3 regions of the Cohnella massiliensis genome follow, and region 1 is predicted to be linked to each of the others. Evidence: predicted binding sites of a transcription regulator. Region 1 holds the regulator's gene; each other region holds the start of a gene.
What was found. Region 1 encodes Rex, which represses fermentation and respiration genes when NADH is low (regulators of the CRP and FNR family bind a similar motif). Its sites were predicted from a motif close to TTGTGAAATATTTCACAA; they were not measured.

Region 1 (7,298 bases):
CGGAATGGGCCGAAAGCGGAGCCACGGCTCCCGAGCTGGTCGACCGCATCAAGCGCCGGCTGGGGACGCAGCCGCTGGCGGATATCGATTACGTCGAAGCCGTATCCTACCCGGACCTGGAGCCTTTTTCCGAAGATTTGCCTTTGAACCGGGCGGAAGAGCGGATTCTCGTCGCCCTCGCCGTGCGGTTCGGCAAAACGCGGCTCATCGACAACGTTTTACTCGAACGACCACGAAAGGAGCGGTCCTGAATGCTGCGGCAAATGATGAAGTCCAAAATCCACCGCGCGACCGTTACGGAAGCGAACTTGAATTATGTCGGCAGCATTACGATCGACCGGGACTTGATGGATGCCGTCGACATTTTGCCGGACGAGAAGGTCCAGATCGTCAACAACCATAACGGAGCGCGCTTCGAAACGTACGCGATATCCGGTCCCCGCGGCTCGGGAGTCGTCTGCCTGAACGGGGCCGCCGCCCGCCTCGTCCAGCCCGGCGATACGGTCATCATCATCGCCTACGGCTACATGACCGACGAAGAGGCGAAGCGCCACGAACCGAAGGTGGCCCTCGTGGACGAGAACAATCGCCTGGTCCGAATGATGGGGGAAGAACCTCATTCGACCGTCCTGTAACGCGTATGAAACCCCCCTCCGGAACGCAGAATGAGGGTGAAACCCGATTGCGGCAGGAGGGGACGAAAATGATTCGACAATGGTTTGAAGCCTTGAACGAAACGCTTGACGAACTTATTCGCCGTTATCCGCAAGCTTCCGTCGCCGAAAAGAAAAGCCTGGATCAGCAATGGGACGTGTTAAAGTCGCTCAGTGATGATATGATTGAATCATGGCTGCAATTCGAGGACAAAATGGCGGTTTACCGGGAACTGAAGGAACAGGCCGCGGCTTCGGCCGCCCACGCGGACATTTGCGAGCCCTTCGTCATGGGGCAAGGTTATTTCAAGCTGCAGATGTACGACAAAGGCGCAAGCTGCTTCGAGGAAACGCTGATCCTGCGTCCCGAGCTGATCGGCGCGCGGGTGCTGCTGGCGATGTGCCGCATGTACTTGCAGCAGTTCAACGAAGCGCAGCGCCATTTTCAGCTCGTGGCGGCCATTGCCGACAATGCGAAGCTGAGGGCCGTCGCCTATAATGCGCTCGGCTGCGTTCAGGCCGTCCATGCGAATTTGCAGCAGGCGCAGCTTTATTTTGCCAAAGCGGTGGAGTCGGACCCTTCGTTCGAAGAGCCGCGCCGCAATCTGGAATCGTGCCAAAGCCATTCGGGTCAACTGGAGCTTCAATTCGGCTGCGGGGAATTGCACGCCCTCGTTCAGGCTTGAAAACCGGGCGAGTTGTTTTGCGAATCGGCTTAAAGCCACCGAAAGGAAGTCAGGCATGAACTTTGCCGTTCTCGATTTTGAAACGACGGGAACTTCATCCGATAAAGACGAAATCATCCAGGCCGGCATCGTGGTGATCGACGAGGCGGGGAAGGTCCTGCGGACCTTTTCCTCCCTCGTAAAGCCGGAAAAGCCGATTCCGGAATGGATCAGCCGGCTGACCGGGATCGACGACGCGCTCGTTGCCGACGCTCCGGGAATCGACGAGGCGCTGCCGCAAATCGTGCCGCTGCTCGAGGATGCGGTATTGGTCGCGCACAACGTCGGCTTCGACGCCGCTTTTTTGCAAGCCGCTCTCGATCGATGCGGCTATTTGCCTTTTTCCGGAAGAATGCTCGACACGCTCGACCTGGCCAAAATCGCTTTCCCCACGATGCCTTCGTACCGGCTTTCCGCGTTGACGCTTCAACTGGAATTGAATCACGATCGCCCCCATCAAGCGGACAGCGACGCTTCGGCTACGGCGGACTTGTTCGTGCGCTGCCTGGAACGGTTGAAGTCGATTCCGCTTCTGACGCTGCAAAGGGTGGCCGCGCTGTTCGATCGCGAGCAAAGCGATACCGGCTGGCTGCTGGCCGAAATCGCCGCCGCGAGGGAGGCCGTTTTCGCCCCGGACGAACAAGAGTACGAATATTACCGGCAATTCGCGCTTCGCGTAAAGGATTGGCTCGACGACGAAACGGGAAAAGCCGAACCGGAGTCCGAAAATGCGGAGCGGGCGACCGGCCTTGCCGAGGAAGCGGGCTTTGCCGGATTTTTGGAAGCGATTCAGGGCAAGCTTCGCGAACTGCTGCCGACTTACGAGCCCAGAACCGGCCAGGAAATCATGTTCGGGCAAGTGCTGGACGCCTTGGAAAAAGACGCCCACCTGCTCGTCGAGGCGGGAACCGGCACCGGAAAATCGCTCGGATATTTGATTCCTGCTCTCTATTATGGATTGAAAGAATCAAAAAAAATCATGGTCAGCACCCATACGATCCAATTGCAGGAGCAGCTGCGCCAACGGGATTTGCCGCTTTTGCAGCAGGTGCTTCCGGTGCCGTTCAAGGCGGCCGTCTTCAAGGGCCGAAGCAATTATTTATGCCTGCGCAAATTCGAGCAGCAGCTGCAAATTCCCGAATACGCCATGAGCAAGGAAGAAGCGGTCGTCCGCGCTCAGATGACGGTCTGGCTGGCGGATACCGAACGCGGCGAGGCGGAGGAGCTGAATTTGAACGGCCGCGCGAAAGACGAGTGGACCGCGGTCGCGAGCGACGCGGATTCCTGCCTGAATCGAAGCTGCCCGTGGTTTCGCAAATGCTTTTACCACCGGTCGCGCAACGAGGCCGGCAAAGCGGATTTGATCATTACGAATCACGCGATGCTGTTTACCGACCTGCGCGCGGAAAACCGGCTTCTCCCCGCGTACAGCCAGCTGATCGTGGACGAGGCCCATCATCTGGAGGAAGTGGCGAGCCACCATCTCGGCCAGAAAACGGCTTACGGGTCGCTGCAAAATCCGTTATACCGGCTCATGAAGGACGCCCGGACCGGATTGCTCCCGCAGCTGATCGGGCAGCTCGCTTCCGATCCGGACAAAGACGCCCAAGCCTGGACGGAAAAACTGGAAGAGGCCGTTCCGAAAATTCAGGACATCCGCGAAAGCTGGGAACGCTGGACGGATCGCCTGTTCGCCATGCTGGCGAAGCTTTCGGCCTCCGACGAGACGGGAAGCTTGTCGTACCGGATCAAGCCGGATCAGCTCCCCGACGAGTGGGAGGCGGCCCAGACCGACGGCCGCAATGTCATTCAGCTGCTGTCGGATTTGATCAAACCGCTCGAAAAAATGCTCCCGGACATTCGGGAACGGGCGGACGAGCTTCCGCTGCAAAGCCTGCTCACCGACCTGAACGGCGCGGTCAAGGATTTGGCGGCCGTGAAGGCGGAGCTGCAATCGTTCGTCACGCTTGCGGATCCGGATTTCGTATACTGGCTTGAAGGGCAAACGCAATACCGCAGCCGGTCCGTCTCGATGTACGGCGTTCCGGCCGACGTCAGCGGAAAGTTGAAGGAATACATTTTCGACCGCAAATCGAGCGTCGTGATGACTTCCGCCACGCTGACCGTCGACAAATCGTTTCATTACGTCACCGAGCAGCTCGGCTTGACGCAAGCGGACAAAGCCGGAAAGCTGATGACGGCCCAGCTTCCGTCCCCGTTCAACTACCGGGAGCAATCGCTCGTGCTCATTCCCCGCGATTTTCCGAACATCCGGGGGCGCGACGGGGAGGATCGGTTCACCGAGGCGCTGATCGGTTCGCTGGCGGACGTCGCCCGCGCGACGGGCGGCCGCATGCTCGTTCTTTTCACTTCGTACCGAATGCTTAAAGCGGTGCACGGCCCGCTGAAGGATCTGCTGGCTCCCGCCGGCATCGAAGTGCTCGGGCAAGGGATCGACGGCAGCAGCCGCAGCGGCCTGACCCGGCAGTTCCGGGAGCAGCCCTCGTCCGTGCTGCTCGGCACGAGCAGCTTCTGGGAGGGCGTCGACATCCCGGGAGACGCGCTGACGTGCCTCGCGATCGTAAGGCTCCCCTTCCAGCCGCCGAACCATCCGGTAGCCGAGGCCAAATCGGAGCGCCTGGCGGCCGAACGGAAAAATCCGTTCATGAAGCTGTCGCTGCCCCAGGCGGTCATTCGGTTCAAGCAAGGGTTCGGCCGTCTCGTCCGGACGACCAGCGACAAAGGCATTGTCATCCTGTACGATACGCGCGTGCTGGAAACGAATTACGGCAAGCACTTTTTATATTCGCTGCCCGGGCCGAAAATGGAGCATTTGCCGGCCTCCGGGCTTGTCGGGCGAATCCGCGATTGGCTCGGGCAGGCGCACGAATAGCGGTCATTCTATCATAAGCAGACAGGGGGGAATCGGATGAAGCAGGATAAAATTTCCGAAGTCGTTGTCCGGCGCTTGCCGATCTACTTGCGCTATTTGGACGAACTGCACAGAAGCGACGTTCAGACGGTGTCGTCGCAGGATTTGGGCGAAAAGCTGGACCTCAATCCGGCCCAAATTCGCAAAGACCTCGCTTATTTCGGCGACTTCGGCCGCAAGGGAGTCGGGTATAACGTTCCATATTTGATCGAAAAAATCCGCCACATTTTGAAGCTCGACCGGCCGCTTTTCGTCGCCCTTGTCGGAACGGGCAATCTCGGACGGGCGCTTTGCAATTACAATATGTATTTGAAAGAAAACATGAAAATCACCGCCGTTTTCGACCGCGAGCCTTCGCAAATCGGAAAGACGATCAACAATTTGACGATTCTCCCGATGGAAAAATTAAACGAAACCGTCAAGGAGAAAAACATTACGATCGGCATCATTACGGTGCCGGCGTCCGAGGCGCAAAACGTCGCCGACCAGTTCGTCGCCGCCGGCATCCGGGGCATCCTCAATTTCGCCCCGACCGTCATTCGCACGCCGCCCGACACGCGGCTGCATCAGTCCGATTTTACCGCGGATCTGTTCAGCCTGGCATATTACATGAACCGCGACGAAGAAAATCAAACCGATGAGGGGAATCGTGAACCATGAAACGTTGGCTGATCGAGAACGCAATTTTGATTACGATGGATCCGCAGCGGCCGGTCGTGAACGGCTGGATGGCGGTCGAAGGAACCGCGATCGCGGCGATCGGCGACGGAGCCGCGCCGGAGAAGGAAAAACGGACGGCGGAAGAGACGATCGACGGACGCGGCCATCTTTTTATGCCCGGTCTCATCAACACGCACGGCCACGCGGCGATGACGCTGCTTCGAGGGCTCGCGGACGACCTGAATTTGCAGGACTGGCTGCAAAATCATATGTGGCCGATGGAAGCGAAATTCACGGGCGACGACGTTTACTGGGGCACTTCGCTGGCCGCGGCGGAAATGATTTTGAGCGGCACGACGACGTTCGTGGACATGTACGACCATATGGACCGGGTGGCGGAAGTCGTCAGGGACTCCGGGCTGCGGGCTAGTCTTACGCGGGGCGTGATCGGACTGTGCCCTCCCGACGTTCAGCAGGCCAAGCTGGACAACGCTGTCGGGTTCGCCAAAGATTGGCACGGAGAAGCGGACGGCCGGATTCAGGTGATGATGTCTCCGCATGCGCCATATACCTGCCCGCCGGATTACATTGAAAAGATCGTCGCCGCCGCTCACGAACTCGGACTTCCGCTACATACGCACATGTCCGAGACCGAAGCGGAAGTCGAGCAAAACGTCCGCGACTACGGCGTTCGCCCGGTCGAGCATCTGGACCGTCTCGGCCTGTTTTCGCGGCCTGCTCTCGTCGCCCACGCCGTGCATCTGACCGACGAGGAAATCGCGCTGCTCGCTAATCGCAACGTGGCGGTGTCGCACAACCCGGTAAGCAATTTGAAGCTGGCCAGCGGCGTCGCCCGCGTTCCGGAGCTGCTGCGGGCCGGGGTGACGGTATCGCTCGGCACCGACGGGGCCGCAAGCAACAACAATCTCGACCTTTTCGAAGAGATCCGGATGGCCGCGCTTCTTCACAAAGGCGTCTCGAAGGTGCCGACGGTCGTTCCCGCCGCGGAGGCGCTTCGCCTCGGCACGTCGTACGGCGCGAAGGCGATCGGGCTCGAAGGGGTAACGGGCATGCTGAAGCCGGGACTTAAAGCGGATTTCATCGCCGTATCCATCGAAAAGGCTCACTTCGTTCCGGCTACCGATTACGTTTCCCATCTCGTTTACGCCGCTTCCGGCGCCGACGTCGCCCATATGTGGGTGGACGGCCGCCAGCTGATGCGCAATCGGGAGCTGCTCACGCTCGACGTCGAACGGATTCGCCGCGAGGCGCAGCGCTGCTTCGAAAGGCTGCGTGCGTGACGGTGAGCCGCAGCGACCATTACCGGAGATCGGCCCGGATCTCGCCGCTTCGCTGGATTGTGCTGACCGTAAGCTTCGTTCTCCTGCTCCTGCTTCTGCTCGTGATGACGGTCCGCAACGCCGATGCCGATTACCGCAGGGACGAGGCGGAAGCGATCGAACTCGCCAAAACGGAAGCGGGCCTGACTTCGATCGATTCGGCCGTCAAGCATGTTTGGGAGGAAACGGTTTGGGTCGTCATCGGCAAGGACGCGGAAGGCGTCGCCCGGATCGTATGGGTGCGGGAGTCGGGGGCGGCGAACGATGCCCTGGCCAACGGCTTGTCGCAGGACCAGGCCGAGCAGCGGTTCGCTTCCGAGCGTCCCGGCGCGAAAATCGTCCGCATCCTTCCCGGCTGGTTTCAGGATCGGCCGGCTTGGGAAATTCGTTATGTTGCCGATCCGGAGACGGAACGGCAGGCGATCGATTTTTACGCGTTCGAGGACGGTGCCAAGCTGAAAACGTACGAACTGCCGGGCCGCACGGCCGGTTGAAACGTTCCGAACGAAGAAACGCGCCGCACGCAAAGCCTTCAGGCTCTTATCGAGGAGCCCGAAGGCTTTTTTTGCGCGTTCGGCTGGGATCGCTGCCAACGATTAGCTGACGATGAATCTATCGAAATATGATATACTCATTGATGTACAAATGGTATATCCGATGATCATAAAAATAAGAGCAAGGAGGACATTGCGGCATGAAATTGAAAATAGGACCGACGGTCACGACGGCCGCGTTGTCCGCGGTTTTGTTGTTTGGCGGTTGGTACGGTTACCGGCACTACGGGGTGGAGCAGCCTTTGGACCGGATCGCGGAATCGGTGCCGGGCGTGGAGTCCGCCGAGTCGAGCATGAGCGGAAACGACGTTACGCTCAAGGTCGGCCTGGCCGCGGACGCGAATTTGGCCGAGGTGTACAAAAAGGTGACCGAGCAGGGCGCATCGTCGATCGGGTCGAAGACGCTGCAATTCGTCGTGGACGGCGGAACGAAC
Region 2 (7,298 bases), on a different contig from region 1:
GACGACCGGATTGCCTTGCACGCCGCCCGTCCAGACGAGCGTATTCGTTTCGATCGTGCTGCCGTCCTTGAGCGAAACGGAAGAAGGCGTTCTTTCCGTGATCGCGACGCCGGTCAGGAATTGCACGCCGCGCTTGGACAGGCTTTCCACGGCGCGGGCCACCAGTTCGGGCGGGAATACCGGCAGGATCGAAGGAGCGGCTTCGACGACGTACAGCTTGATGTCGTTGAAGTCGATGCCTTTGGCGCGGCATTGCTCCGGCAGCTTGTCGGCGAACTCGCCGATCAGCTCGACGCCGGTCAGGCCGCCGCCGCCGACCACGAACGTCGCGTGCGCTTTGTCGCCCGTTTTCTTGTAGGCGTCCAGTTCGGCTTCGACGTGCGCGCGAATGCGGTTCGCGTCGTTGACCGACTTGAGCACGAAGCTGTGCTCTTGAAGACCCGGGATGCCGAAGTAGGCCGTTTCGCTGCCGAGCGCCACGACGAGCGCGTCGTACTTGTACGTAGCGCCGCTGGCTCCCGTCACTTTCTTGTCGTCGGGCTTGATTTCCGAAATCGTGTCGACGACGATGTTGACGCCTTTGTTTTTCAGCAGTTTTTCAAGCGGCAGGGAGACGGCTTTCTCTCCGATCGTGCCGCCGGCAAGACGGTGAAGCTCGGTAATGATTTGGTGCGTCGAGAAACGGTTCACAAGCGTGATTTGGGCTTCCGCAACGCTCAGGTGTTGGCGCGCCGTCAGGGCTGCCAGCAAACCGCCGTACCCTCCGCCCAGAATCAGAATTTGTTTCGACATATCCATCCTCCGTTCTTATGCGTTTCGGGTCTGTCTTACGGGCGCGGTTGCTGTTGCTGACGTTCGGCGAGCACGCTGAGGAAAGCTTGCGCGAAGCGGAACGATTTTTGCACTTGCGGATCTTTCAGCAGCTTGAGCAATCCGAACAATCCGATCGTTGCGGAATCTTGCTGCGCGCGGTCGTTCGCTTCGATCGCGGCGGATGCGATGCCTTTCGCCTTGTCGACGACAGGCTTGGCCATTTCTCCGATTCCTTGCGCGAAATCGTTGATCAGCACTTTGTCCGTCGCGACGGCTTGAGCGAAATCGTAAGCTTTGGTCATGAGCGTGACCAATTCGGCCAGCTTCGGCAGATTTTCCACCAAGGTGGTCAACGACTCCTGGACCTCGGGCTTCATCAGTTGATCCAATACATCGACCGGTTGGCGTTGCGCTTCGGCTTGCTCGGCAAGCGTTTCTTGGGAAACAGCTGTTTCGGACATACGGGAGCGTCCTCCTTTGCAAGGATGTCAGTATGGTTGCTATCTTCGTGCCTGTCGGCCAATGCAAAAATCGAGGGCTGGAAACCGAACATTGTAACAAATTTCACATGAAGAACCGAAAAAACGCGGCGCTCTTGCGTCAAGTTTGCAAACGATTCGGTTCCGGCACCCTCCTGTCTTTCGCATAAACACGGGCAGACGTCGAACCTTCGTGTCTATTCTACACCTTTTCGCCACAAACTTGAATGGATTTTTTGCAAAAAAACGAAAAGAATGTGATTTTGTTCACCAAGTAAAAACGACTCGTCGTCCGAAGGGCGGAGAACGTCGTTTTTGACGGAGCGAATTTCATCGAATAAATAAGGGGGCCAAAAACGTTTGCGACAATCGTTCCGCGATCTCTTCCGAGCTGTAGCCCGATTCGTGCAAATAAAACATCATTTCCGGCGTCAAGGACGAAGCGGCCAGCACGCAGGACGTAAACTCGGGATCGAGGGGAATGAGCTTCCCCTCGTCCTGAGCTTCTGCGAGCAGCTTCCGGATCGTCCCCCGGATGAACTTGAACGGGGGCGCTTCGAACAATTGGTCTCTCGTATCTTCAAGCCTGGCGCAAGAAAGCATCGTCCGTACCCATTCCATGTCGCGGTTCGTAAAAACGATCAAATCCGTGATGATTTTCCCGAGCCTCTCCTCGACGGGACGTTCCTTGCTGCGCTCCAAATACGTTTCGATTTCCTCCATGAAGCGGTCGAACTTGTCCTTCATCAGGGACCTGCACAGATCGCCTTTGTTGGAATAGCGGCGGTAAAGCGTGCCTTGGCCGATTCCGACGGTTTTGGCGATCTGGTGCATGCTGACGGCCTCGACGCCAAAATCGTTGAACAGGGATTGGGCCGTCCGCAGAATTTCCGCATTCAACATCTCCGTACTTTCTCTGCGCGACATTCCTCTCACTCCCTTTCGCGGATTAATGGAACGATTTCGCCTGCTCTTGAGCAGTCCGCACCCGCTTCAAGAAGAAAGAGATGACGAGCGCCGCGATCGCGAAGATGCCGCCGAGCGTAAAGGCGTCCTGCAGCCCCGCCACCAAGCTTTGAACCGCTTCTTCGGGCGCTTGGGGATTGCTCGATTCGGCCAAATAGCTTTTCTGCCCGGAGGACAGAACGCTCATAAACAACGCCATGCCGATCGCCCCGAACACCTGCTGGAGCGTATTCAGGATCGCGGTTCCGTGCGGATAGAGCTCGGGCGGAAGTTGGTTCAATCCCGTCGTTTGCGTAGGCATCATGACGAGCGAGATCCCGATCAGCATGACGATATGGAGGAAAATGACATAGCCCGCGCCGGCCGAAGCGGTAATGCCGCTGAACGTCCAGGTTGCCGCGCTGACCAGCACCAGGCCGGGAATGACGAGCCATCTCGGACCGAACTTGTCGAACAGCTTGCCGGCGATCGGAGACATAATCCCGTTGACCACGCCGCCCGGCAGCATGATCAGGCCGGATTTAAACACCGTGTACAGCAGAGCTCCCTGCAGGAAAAACGGAAGCAGCGCCATCGTCGAAAACAGCGTCATAATGACGACGATGAGCAGGATCGTCGCGATCGAGAACATCGGATACTTGAACGCGCGCAAATCCAGCATCGGTTCTTTCATTTTCAACTGGCGCCAAACGAACAGCAGAAGTCCGAGCAACCCGATGCCGATGCACCAGCCGACGACCGGTTCGGACCACGATTCTTCGCCCGCCTTGCTGAAGCCGTAAACGACGCCGCCGAAGCCGACCGTCGACAGCAAAATCGAGAGCAAATCGACTTTGGGCCTCGTAATGGTAGAGACGTTTTTCAAATAAAGAGCCGCAAAAATGACCGAGAACGCGGCCAACGGGATCACGCAGAAAAACAGCCAGCGCCAATTCAACTGATCGATGATCAAGCCGGAGAGCGTCGGGCCGATCGCGGGGCCGAACATGATGACGAGACCGATCATCCCCATCGCGCCGCCCCGTTGCTCCGGCGGGTAAATAATCAGGATCGTATTCATCATGACCGGAAGCATGAGACCCGTTCCGACCGCCTGAACGATCCGTCCGGCAAGCAGCACTTCAAATACCGGCGCCGCGCCGCAAACGACCGTCCCGACCAGAAACAGCGTCATGGCGGTCAAAAACATTTGCCTTGTCGTAAACCATTGCTGCAAAAGCGCGGTGACGGGAACGAGCACCCCGATAACGAGCATGTACGCGGTGGACAGCCACTGCACCGTCGTCAAGGCGACTCCGAACTCGTTGACCAAATCGGGGAAGGCGATATTCAGCAGCGTTTCGTTCATGATCGAAACGAACGCACCGATAATAAGCGCAGCTACGATTGGTCCTCTCCTGATGTTGCTCAAGTCGATGCTTTGAGCATTTGTCTGTGTACTGCCTACGGCACTCAAGCCATACTCCTCCTTCGAGCTGAGCGTCGCCCCGGCGGCAGGGGCGAGCCTGAACTCTTCTGTTGCGGACAATTGTCCGATAGGGACAACAAGAAAGCGGACAGTTGTCCGATAGGTGGATTCTACCAAACAAGGGTCCGCGTGTCAAAGCTTCTTTTTCATCTTTTTCATTGTTTTTTTATTTTATTTTCCTATTGTTTTCGCAAGATTTTCGCAATGTTTCCGCTCGGTTATCGAACCGGTTTTTGCTGTCCCGCCGCCTTCTTTTCATTATAAGCCCGAAGCAGCGTGAACCGGTTCGGGCGAACCCGGTGCGCTTCCCGCAAGCTTCTGGCCAGAAGCTCGCCGCTCACGCCCAGCTCGGATACGGAGGAAGGGCCTCCGACCCGGCGCAGCAGCCCGCGCAGGGCGTCCGGGTCCGGAATGTTCCGCAAGGCGACGCGCAGCTCGGCGGCCGCCGCCTCGTTCGGGGCATACTCCCCCATCTCGAGCCCGCGATAAAGGCCGGCGATTTCGGCGCAGGCCGCCCCGACCTTCGCTCCGTGCAGCAGCTGCCGCTTTCCCGTCCGGATGTACTCCATCTCCCAGTAATGGGACAGATGATGCTCGGCGCCGGAGGCCGGATGGGATTGCCCGAAGACGAGCATGGCCAGCCCGGAGTCGATCAGCGCTTCGGTCAACACGCGAATGCCGTCTTCGGTCCGGCGGCCGATGAGGTCCGCATGCTCGACGCAATCGCGCAGCGCCTGCTCCGTAATGCCGGCCACCGCTTCGTTATAGGATTCGCCGGCCGTCAAGCTGCCGAACTTCCAATCGAACAGGGACGTATATTTGCCGAGCATGTCGGCGAATCCGGCCGCGGTCAAAGCGGCGGGCGCCCGGCTCATCACGGCCAAATCCGCGAAAATCGCCGTCGGCCCGATCGCCTGCACGGTGATTTTCTCCCCGCGGATCAAGATCGGCGCTCCTCTGGACGTAAAGCCGTCCACCGAGGCGGCAGTAGGGACGGACACGAACGGGAGCCGCGTCGTATAGGCCGCATACCTCGCGATATCGTGCAGCGTTCCGGAGCCCGCAACGACGATCGCGTCCGCTCCCGACTTCTGCAAGTCGAGGATAACCTGGACGATCGAAGCCTCGTCCGCGACGACGTCTCCCTGCGCGTTCGGCTTCACAAGCGTCGCATTCTCGGGAAAGCCCGCCCCGGCAAGGCCGGCCGCGACCGTCCTTCCTGCTGCGGCCAGCGTATGTTCGTCCGCGACGAGCAGCGGACGCCCGTACCCGCGCTCCTTCATGAAAGGAGCGACCCGGCTCAGCGCTCCCGCTTCGACGACGACGGCTTCCGGAAAGCCGACCGTCGCCTCGTTGCCGAGCTGCCTGGCGGCGGCGGCGATTTTTTCTTTTATTCCGTTCATGGGGACATCCGCTCCTTTAATCGTTCATCCAATTCCCGCAAGGAATTCAAAATAAAATCCGGCCGGTGCGGCGCCCCGCCGACGTCCTCGAGCCGGGTCGATCCGGTCAGAACGAGCGCGGTCGCGATGCCGGCCCGCCGGCCAAGCTCAATGTCCGAAGCCAGGCTGTCTCCCACGATCAGGCAGCGTTCCGCGGGCAGCCCCAACGCGGAAAGCGCCGCCTCGGCCATCCGCAGCGAAGGCTTGCCGACGACGATTTCCGGCTCTTTTCCCGTCGAGTACGCGATCGCCCCGATCATCCCGGCCACGTCGATCGAGTCGCCGAAATCGCCGGGAAACGTCCGATCCGCATTCGTAGCCGCGATCCGGGCGCCGTGGCGCACCGCCCGAAACGCCTGGTTCAGCTCTTCGTAAGTCAGCGTCTCGTGAAGCGTGATGACGAGCCATTCCGCCTCCTCCGGCATTTGCGCCATCCGGACGCCGTGCGCCGCAAGCTCCTCCTTCAGGCCCGGGTCGCCGAGCGTCCACACCTTGGCCTCCGGCGCGGCATCCCGCAAATAAAGGGCCATGACGGTCGAAGTCAAAATAATCTCTTCCTCGGCCGCCGCGATGCCCATTCGTTCCAGCTTTTCGCGGCACATCCTTCTCGAAGCGTTCCCGCGATTGCTCAAAAAAGCGATTCGCTTGCCGCCCGCGCGCAGCCGGGCGATCGCTTCCGCCGCTCCGTCTATCGCCCGGGCTCCTTTGTACACCGTGCCGTCAAGATCCAGAATCAATCCGTCGAAACGTTCCAACACGCCCGCTCTCACCCGCTTTGCTTTTCGTCTTGCTTCTATCGTCTCACCGGCGGCTTTCGGATGTCAACGATCGGTTGTTTTTGCCGTCGTCGACATTCGTCAATAAACGAAAGCTAAATCTCCTGCATATGCCGGCGTTCTCCGACTCTTCCCGGCGTTTGCCGTCATTCCGCGATCATAACGCGAATGCGCTCCCGTTCGAGCCGTTTGACGAAGGCGGGATCGGCCGCCGCGTCCGTAACGAGCGTATGGATCGCGGGCGGACGAATCGAGACGGCGATCGACCGGCGGCCCAGCTTCGTATGGTCGAGCAGCGCGACCACCCGCGAAACGCCGGAGGCCATCCGTTTTTTCAACTCGGCTTCGTACACGCTGAAATCGGTCATGCCCGCCTCCAGCGTGAACCCCTCGGACGACGTAAAAAACAGGTCGGCCTGCACATCCTCCAGGATTCCCTGGCCCAGCACCCCTTCGACGGTGCGCGAGCCCGGCCTGAGCACGCCCCCGATCAGAATAACGTTGATGCGGGGATTTTGGCTGAGCAGCATCGCCGCGTTCAATCCGTTCGTCACGACCGTCAAATAATCCAGATCGACGAGGCATTTCGCCAGCTCCAGGGCGGTCGTGCTCGCGTCCAGCATGACGCATTGGCCTTTGCTCACCAGACCGGCGGCGGCGCGTCCGATCGCCTGCTTCTCCGCGCGGTTCAGCTCGCTGCGCGACGATTCGATTCCCGCCGGCCCAAGCCCCGGGGAGGCAGCCGGAATCGCCCCGCCGTGCGTCCGCTCCAGCTTGCCCCCGTCCTCCAGCAGCTTGAGATCGGCTCGCAGCGTCCCTTCCGACACGCCGAACTCCGCGGCCAGCTCCTTGACGACGATTTCCTTCCGTTCCCGAAGCAGCTCCAATATCCGTTCCCTTCGTTGCGGGGCAAACATGCGCGATCGAACCCTCCCGGCGATTTGGTTTCCGATTCGTTGACTTTAGAATAACGGCAAACGACGACATTCCGCAACAAACGCCAATCGAACGCCGATCGGCTCCGCTACGGATCCAACTTGAAATCTTAAGCATTCTTAAGATTGTCCCGCCGCTAACACAAAAATCTTCGGTTAAGCTATAGTAAGGAGAAGAAACCGCAAGTTAGGAGTGCATACGCGTTGACTCGCCGAATTCTAATCGTGGACGACGACCGCGAAATCGCCGGCCTGATCGCTATATATATGAAGAACGAAGGCTTCGAGACGGAGCTGGCCCACGACGGGCAGGACGCTCTCGACAAGCTGGAATCGGGGGCGTACGATTTGGTCGTCCTGGACGTCATGATGCCGCGAATGGACGGTCTGGAGGCTTGCCGGCGCATTCGGGACCGCCA
Region 3 (7,298 bases), on a different contig from region 1:
CCGTCGCGAGCCCGAGCACGACGACGCGCGCGCCGTTCGGCTTCTGGACGAGCGCCCCCCGGCACTCCCCGTCCTCGGTGAGCAGATCGAGCGCAAAATGATTTTCCCATACTTCGATCCGGGAATCGGCCCCGACTTTTTCCGCCAGCGCCCGCACGATTTCGAAACCGGTTGCATCCCCGTTGGCGTGCAAAATGCGCCGCTGGCTGTGGGCGCCTTCCTTGGTCAATGCCAGCAGGCCGTTCTCCTCGTCGAAATGCGTTCCGTAGCGAATGAGGTCCTCCACCCCGCGGGGCCCTTCATGGACAAGCACGTCGACCGCTTCCGGATCGCAAAGGCCGACCCCGGCGATCAGCGTATCCTGCCGATGAAATTCGGGCGAATCGTCCTCGGAAATGACGGCGGCGATGCCGCCTTGGGCATACCTCGTGTTGCTGTCAAACAGCGATTTTTTCGTGATCATCAGCACCCGCTTGCCGCTGCGGCTCGCCTGAAGGGCGGCGAACAGGCCCGCAATGCCGGCGCCGATCACGATAACGTCGGTTTTATGCTCGGGCAGCTCGCGCGGATCGAAATCGACTATATAACGTGGAATCATGATCGGAGATCTCCTCATGAAGAAAGTAGCGCATGCTACTTCACTTGCAGCATGCGCATGAGCGACGTTCTGGCTTTTTCGGCTACATCTTCAGGCACGTAAATTTGCGGTTGCATCGTCTCCAGACAGCGGACGACTTTTTTGAGGTTGTTGACCTTCATGTTCGGACAGACGAGGAATTTCGAAGCGAAATGGAACGTTTTGTCCGGACTGTCCAGCCGCAGCTGGTACCCCGTGCCGTCCTCCGTGCCGACGATGAACTCCTTGCAGTCCGATTCCCGGCAATACTTGAGGATGCCGGTCGTGCTTCCGACGTAGTCGGCCATCTCGACGACTTCCGGGCGGCACTCGGGGTGAACGACGAACTGCGCGTTCGGGTACTTCGCCTTCATCTCCACGACGTCCTTGATCGTGAGCATGTCGTGCGTGTTGCAGTAACCTTCCCAAATAATCATGTTTTTGCCGGTTTGCTGCTGCACCCAGTGGCCGAGGTTTTTGTCCGGGCACCAGATAATTTCTTCGGCGTCGATCGAGTTGACGACCTTGACCGCGTTCGAGGACGTACAGCAAATGTCCGTTTCGGCCTTGACGTCGGCGGACGAATTGATGTACGTGACGACTTTTGCGTTCGGATGCTTCGCTTTCAGCTCCCTCAGGCCGATCGGGTTGACCATGTCGGCCATCGGGCAGCCGGCGCGTTCGTCGGGCACGAGCACCGTTTTGTTCGGGGCGAGAATTTTGGCGCTCTCCCCCATAAAATGCACGCCGCAAAACACGATGACGTCGGCATCCGTCTCCGCCGCCTTCTGGGCGAGCAGGAACGAATCCCCGCGAAAATCCGCGACTTCCTGTATTTCATCCCGCTGATAATAGTGCGCGAGAATAATGGCGTTGCGCTCTTTTTTCAGTTGCAGCAGCCGTTCGCGCAGCTCGCGGTTTTGCTCCGCTTTGCGTTCCAGGGCCAAGGCTTCCATGGCGGATTCTCCTCGCTTGAATTTGTGAATATAAGCACAAAGTTGTTGTCGATCTTTCATTAGTTTGAACAATTCGCGACATTTTCATGGGTCGCCTCACAAACTGTTCAACAATTAATTTACACTCGGGAAATAGGGCTGTCAATGAAAGTTCGGAAAAAGACGGCGGCCGATTTCAAATGCGCGATCTGTACGGGTATGATAGGATGATTCTATAAAAGGAGGCTTCGTTCATTTGGCTACAATCGATGACTTTTTGACGTTGGATATGCGCATCGGCACCGTCGTCGCGGCGGAAGCTTTCCCCGAAGCCCGGGTCCCGGCGATCAAGCTGCGAATCGACTTCGGGGCGGACATCGGCGTCAAGCGCTCCAGCGCTCAAATTACGGCGCGCTATGCGCCGGAAGCGATGATCGGCAAGCAGGTCGTCGCCGTCGTCAACTTTCCTCCGCGCCGGATTGCCGGCTTCGAATCGGAAGTGCTCGTGCTCGGCGGCGTGCCGGAAAAAGGAGACGTCATTTTGCTCCGGCCCGACCAGCCCGTTCCGAACGGGACGCCGATTGCCTGATCGACCGGCATCAAAAAACCTCCGACCCGCGCATTGCGGGGGCCGGAGGTTTTATAATCTGGATGCGATTTCCCGTTATTTCGGTTCTTCGGAACCGTCGTCGTCGCGGGGTTGATCCGGCGCGGGAGGCGTCGCTTCGCCCTCGCGCGTCTGGATGCGGACGCGGACGTTCGCTCCGAGCGCGTCGACGGTCGGCTCGCCCTTGGAATCGTCGGGAGTGCTCCCGCCGCTGTTCGCGCCGCTCAGATCGCCCTTCTCGATCAAGCTCTTGATTTGTTCGAGCTCAAGGGTCTCTTCCTCAAGCAGCGTCTTCGCGAGCAAATGGACTTCCTCGCTTTTCTCCGTGAGAAGCTTCTTCGCCCGGTCGTAACAGCTTTGAATGATCGTTTGCATTTCCTGATCGATCTCGTACGCGATCTTGTCCGAATAGTTCGGCTCGTGTCCGAGATCGCGGCCGAGGAACACTTGGCCCTGGCTTTGGCCGAATTGCATCGGCCCGAGCTTTTCGCTCATGCCGTATTCCATGATCATGCTGCGAACGATGCTGGTCGCCTGCTTGAAGTCGCTGTAGGCGCCGGTGCCGATCTCGCCGATGAAAATTTCTTCGGCGACGCGTCCGGCAAGCAATCCGGTCACTTTATCCAGCAATTCCTGCTTCGTGACGAGCATCCGGTCTTCCTTCGGCAGCATGATGACGTAGCCGCCCGCGCGTCCGCGAGGGATGATCGTCACCTTGTGAACCATATCGGCGTGCTCGAGGAAGTAACCGACGACCGTATGGCCGGATTCGTGGTAGGCCACGATCCGTTTCTCGCGCTCGCTGATGACGCGGCTCTTCTTCTCGGTGCCGACGATGACGCGGTCGATCGCTTCGTCCACGTCGATCATATTGATGTCTTTTTTGTTTTTGCGCGCGGCCAGAAGCGCCGCTTCGTTCAGCAGGTTCTCCAGGTCGGCGCCGGTGAAGCCGGTCGTCCGCTTGGCGATCGTGTCCAGCCGCACGTCCTTGTTCAAAGGCTTGTTGCGGGCATGAACCTTGAGTACGGCCTCGCGGCCTTTGACGTCGGGACGGTCGACCGTGATTTGGCGGTCGAAACGGCCGGGACGCAGCAAGGCCGGGTCCAAAATATCCGGACGGTTCGTCGCCGCGATAATGATGATGCCTTCGTTGGCGCCGAAACCGTCCATCTCGACGAGCAATTGGTTAAGCGTCTGTTCGCGCTCGTCGTGTCCGCCTCCGAGGCCCGCGCCCCGCTGACGGCCGACGGCGTCGATTTCGTCGATGAAGATAATGCAGGGCGCGTTCTTCTTGGCGTTTTCGAACAGGTCGCGAACCCGCGACGCGCCGACGCCGACGAACATTTCCACGAAGTCGGAACCGGAAATGCTGAAGAACGGTACGCCCGCTTCGCCCGCCACCGCGCGGGCGAGAAGCGTTTTACCGGTGCCCGGAGGCCCGTTGAGCAGAACGCCCTTCGGGATTCGCGCTCCGAGAGCCGCGAATTTGCGGGGGTCCTTGAGGAATTCGACGACTTCCACAAGCTCCTGCTTTTCTTCGTCGGCGCCCGCCACGTCCTCGAAGGTGACGCGTTTTTTCTCTTCATTATATAGACGCGCCTTGCTTTTGCCGAAATTCATGACCTTGCCGCCGCCGCCCTGCGCCTGATTGATCAGGAAGAAGAACAGGATGAACATGATCACGAACGGAATGATGGATGTCAGGAACGTAAGCCAGAAGCTTTGACCCCGCATTTCCTTGAATTCGACGATCGCGCCTTTCTCCACGGCCAGGGACGCAAAATTTTGCGCGGCATCCTCGGTATACATCACCCGCCCGGCGAAGGCGTCGCTTCTCCGGTCGGCCGGTTTTTCTTTGTAATGGCCCGTTACCAAATAAGTGCCGTTGTCCACTTGCAGCTGCAGGTCCTTGACGTTCCCCTGCTGCACAACGGCCAAAATTTCGTTATACGTAAGTCCTTCCGTCGTCTCGTTCCGGCTGATGAAAAACTGAACGATCCCGACGGTCACCAAAAAAATAAGCAGATAAAAGCCTGTGTTCCGGATGATCCGATTCATCCCTGACCTCCTCTCGACACGCTTACATCATTTTACCATAGCCTGTCTGAGCATCACAACAAATTCGGGCCTGCTCGTCAAGGCGGTCATCAGCGCATCATTAGCTCGAATAAACTTCAGGTTTCAGTATGCCGACGAAAGGCAAATTGCGGTATTTCTCCGCGTAATCCAAACCGTACCCGACCACGAAAGCGTCCGGGATGACGAAGCCCGTATAGTCGGCGTTCAGGTCGACCGTCCTGCGCCCCGGCTTGTCGAAGAGGGCGACGACCCGAACCGACAGGGCGTTGCGGCGCTCGAGAACGTCGATAATGTAGCTGAGCGTCAGGCCGCTGTCGATAATATCCTCGACAATGATGACGTCCCGGCCTTCGACGGAGGTGTCCAGATCCTTGACGATGCGCACCTCTCCGGAAGACCGGGTGGAATTGCCGTAGCTGGAGACGGCCATAAAATCCAGAGCGATCGGGACCGTGATGTTCTTGGCCAGGTCCGCCATAAAAATAAAGGCGCCCTTCAGCACGCAGATTACGAGCGGGTTGCGCCCTTCGTAATCGCGGCTGACGGCGGCGCCCAACTCCTTGACTTTCGCTTGGATCTCTTCCGTGGAATACAGAATTTCTTGAATGTCGTTCTGCAAAGATGGGTCCTCCCGATCCGATTTAATACACGGTATGATAGCATTACTCCGTTCATGTCGCTGTTATTCGCGATTGTCGCGAAGAGATTCGGCCGTGACCCGAACCGTGGCCGCGGTCGCGTCGTTCGGAACGGCATGCCGCGAGCGGCGCAAGCCCGGAATCCACAAAATGCGGCCGTCCGCGTCCGCAAGGAGCGGCACCGAATCCCTTCGCGAACGCGGAACCTTAGCGTCGACGAACATATCTTGCACTTTTTTGGAGCCTTTTAATCCATGGGGCTCCAGCCGATCGCCGGGAAGGCGGCTGCGAATCGTCAGCGGAAATCGCAGATCGGCCGCGTCAAAAAAAGCCTCCCTTCGAAACTCCGCAGGAGAGGTGCTGCTTCCGGTAAACCAGCGAAAACGGAACAGGGTCTCGGCTTCCGGCACGGCCGCATCCGTTCCGGGTCCGGAAACGGAATAGGAAAAGCCGGACGTTAACGCCGGCGCAGATCCGATAAAAGCCGATTCGTACTCGCATAAGACCGTCCATCCCCGTCCGAGGTCGATGCGGCAGCCGGTCGTCCGTTCCGAGGAAATCGCGGCGACGGCCTCTTCCACCCTTTCGAAATCGGCGGGTTCGTTCTCGTTTTCAAGACAGCTTAATATTAATTTAATCAATCTGCGTTGTAAAGCGACGTGCAAACCGCGAAAGCCGCGGCGATCGATCGTCCAGCCGTCTCCCCGGCGTTCCGCCGTTCGTTCGAGCGCCTTGCGCGCCTCGGCTTCCATAAAGTCGTTCTCCGCCGAAGCGAGCTCCGACAACCGGATGAGAGCCGGCCGCAGCCGGGGATTGTACTTCTCCAGCATCGGCAAAATATCCAATCGAACCGCGTTGCGAAAATAATGCGTTTTGGCGTTGCTGCTGTCGACGACGTGGGGAATCCCGTTCCTCGCGCCGTATTCGAGAAGCTCATGTTTGGTTATACGCAGCAACGGCCGAATCAGTTCCAATTCTTTTTCGCGGCGGCGCTCCGGAATTCCTGCCATCCCTCCGATGCCGGTGCCCCGCAAAATGCGCATCAGCACCGTCTCCGCCTGATCGTCCGCATGGTGGCCAAGCGCGATCGTCCCCGCGCCGCGGCGCCGGGCGACCTCCCGAAGAAATTCGTATCTTTTTTCGCGGGCGGCCGATTGCGGATTTTTCCCGGTTGCGGCGATGTAAGCCGGAACGTCGATCGCCGCCGTCTCGCAAACGATGCCCCAGCCTTCCGCGACCTGACGCACCGTCGCCTCTTCGCCGTCCGCTTCCGCTCCGCGAAACCGATGATTGACATGGGCGGCGACGACGAGAAAGCCGTCCCGCTCCGACAGCTCCTTCAGCATATGAAGCAGCGCCATAGAATCCGGCCCGCCGGAGACGGCGGCTACGATCGTCTCGCCGGGCTTCCGCCAGCTTTGTCCGGCGGTTTCCTTTTCGACCCGAAGCAAAAGATCGTCCAATGGTGTCCCCCCGTCCGCAGCTAATGCTCTTTTTCCTATTGAAGCAGCCAATACGCCGTAACGGATACGCACAAAACGAGCGAAACGGCGAACAGGCCGGCCATCCAGCCCGGCACGCCGCCCGTCTTGTCCGTCTGACGGGCTTGCGGCGCAAGGGCGGCACGCCATGCCTCGCAAGCTTCGGCGGTATCCCGGAATTCCCCCGCCAGCGCCCGTTGCAGCCACGGTTCCATCGGCCTCAGCAGCCGGTTCGTCCGCACGAGCGTCATCAGCTCGCGCGGGTGCCGGTTTTGCGGCAGGAGCGTCCGGCTGAGATGGATGAGCCGTTTCCCGTCGAGCGCGTGAATCCACAGCACGGCGACCGCGAACCAGTCGTAAGCCGGCTCGGCGGTCCGGCTGCCGGCCGACCAGAAGCCGCGGTCGTACATTTCGGTAAACTGCCGGACGCTGCGTCCCATCGCGGTCGTCCCGCCGTAATCGACCAGGCCGACCTGGCCGTATTTTCCTACCAGGATGTTATCGCTCTTCAGATCCCCGAATACCCAGCCGGCCGCATGCAGCTCCGCCAGGCGCTTGAGAAGCCGATACCCGATGACGCCGGCCCACTCCGCGCCGTGCCGCCGGATATACGTTTTCACCGGTTGGCCGGGCACATACTGCATCGCGTAAAAAGGCAGCACCCGCTCCCCGACCGCGACATCGTCCACGTCCAGCAAGAACGGCGAGCGTCCCCGCTCCCGCTGGTCGAGCGAGGCGAGCACGTTCGCTTCGGCCTGCAAGTCCGCGGTGTCCTGGCCGATCTTGATCGCGCAAACGGCCCGTCCGTGCGACGCGAGGTACACCTGGCCGTTCGAGCCGATGCCGAGCAGACGCTGCAGGGTGTAGCTTTTGCCATTCCATTTCCCGCGCAATACCGTTCCCGGCTGCAAGCGGGATTCAGACGACGTAGTCACTCCGCAC

Region 2: B7E11_RS06320 (DUF1641 domain-containing protein) is a predicted target of Rex. The motif match lies at 1,366-1,383, and genes of this name have one in related genera.
Region 3: nadA (quinolinate synthase NadA) is a predicted target of Rex. The motif match lies at 1,595-1,612, and genes of this name have one in related genera.

What each region holds. Positions count from the first base shown of each region.
Region 1 is NZ_LT821259.1:1,676,634-1,683,931, forward strand. It holds gene panC (pantoate--beta-alanine ligase) at 1-251, shown strand, start outside; gene panD (aspartate 1-decarboxylase) at 252-635, shown strand; gene B7E11_RS21640 (tetratricopeptide repeat protein) at 704-1,339, shown strand; gene dinG (ATP-dependent DNA helicase DinG) at 1,395-4,271, shown strand; gene B7E11_RS21650 (redox-sensing transcriptional repressor Rex) at 4,308-4,970, shown strand; gene B7E11_RS21655 (amidohydrolase) at 4,967-6,271, shown strand; gene B7E11_RS21660 (cell wall elongation regulator TseB-like domain-containing protein) at 6,268-6,804, shown strand; gene B7E11_RS21665 (hypothetical protein) at 7,005-7,298, shown strand, end outside.
Region 2 is NZ_LT821256.1:368,507-375,804, forward strand. It holds gene B7E11_RS06315 (NAD(P)/FAD-dependent oxidoreductase) at 1-792, opposite strand, end outside; gene B7E11_RS06320 (DUF1641 domain-containing protein) at 828-1,274, opposite strand; gene B7E11_RS06325 (TetR/AcrR family transcriptional regulator) at 1,623-2,219, opposite strand; gene B7E11_RS06330 (MDR family MFS transporter) at 2,242-3,675, opposite strand; gene B7E11_RS06335 (sn-glycerol-1-phosphate dehydrogenase) at 3,945-5,129, opposite strand; gene B7E11_RS06340 (HAD-IIA family hydrolase) at 5,126-5,926, opposite strand; gene B7E11_RS06345 (DeoR/GlpR family DNA-binding transcription regulator) at 6,091-6,861, opposite strand; gene B7E11_RS06350 (response regulator transcription factor) at 7,084-7,298, shown strand, end outside.
Region 3 is NZ_LT821241.1:14,467-21,764, forward strand. It holds gene nadB (L-aspartate oxidase) at 1-598, opposite strand, end outside; gene nadA (quinolinate synthase NadA) at 634-1,572, opposite strand; gene csaA (chaperone CsaA) at 1,808-2,140, shown strand; gene ftsH (ATP-dependent zinc metalloprotease FtsH) at 2,216-4,216, opposite strand; gene hpt (hypoxanthine phosphoribosyltransferase) at 4,317-4,856, opposite strand; gene tilS (tRNA lysidine(34) synthetase TilS) at 4,920-6,338, opposite strand; gene B7E11_RS00105 (serine/threonine protein kinase) at 6,374-7,291, opposite strand; gene B7E11_RS00110 (vWA domain-containing protein) at 7,275-7,298, opposite strand, start outside.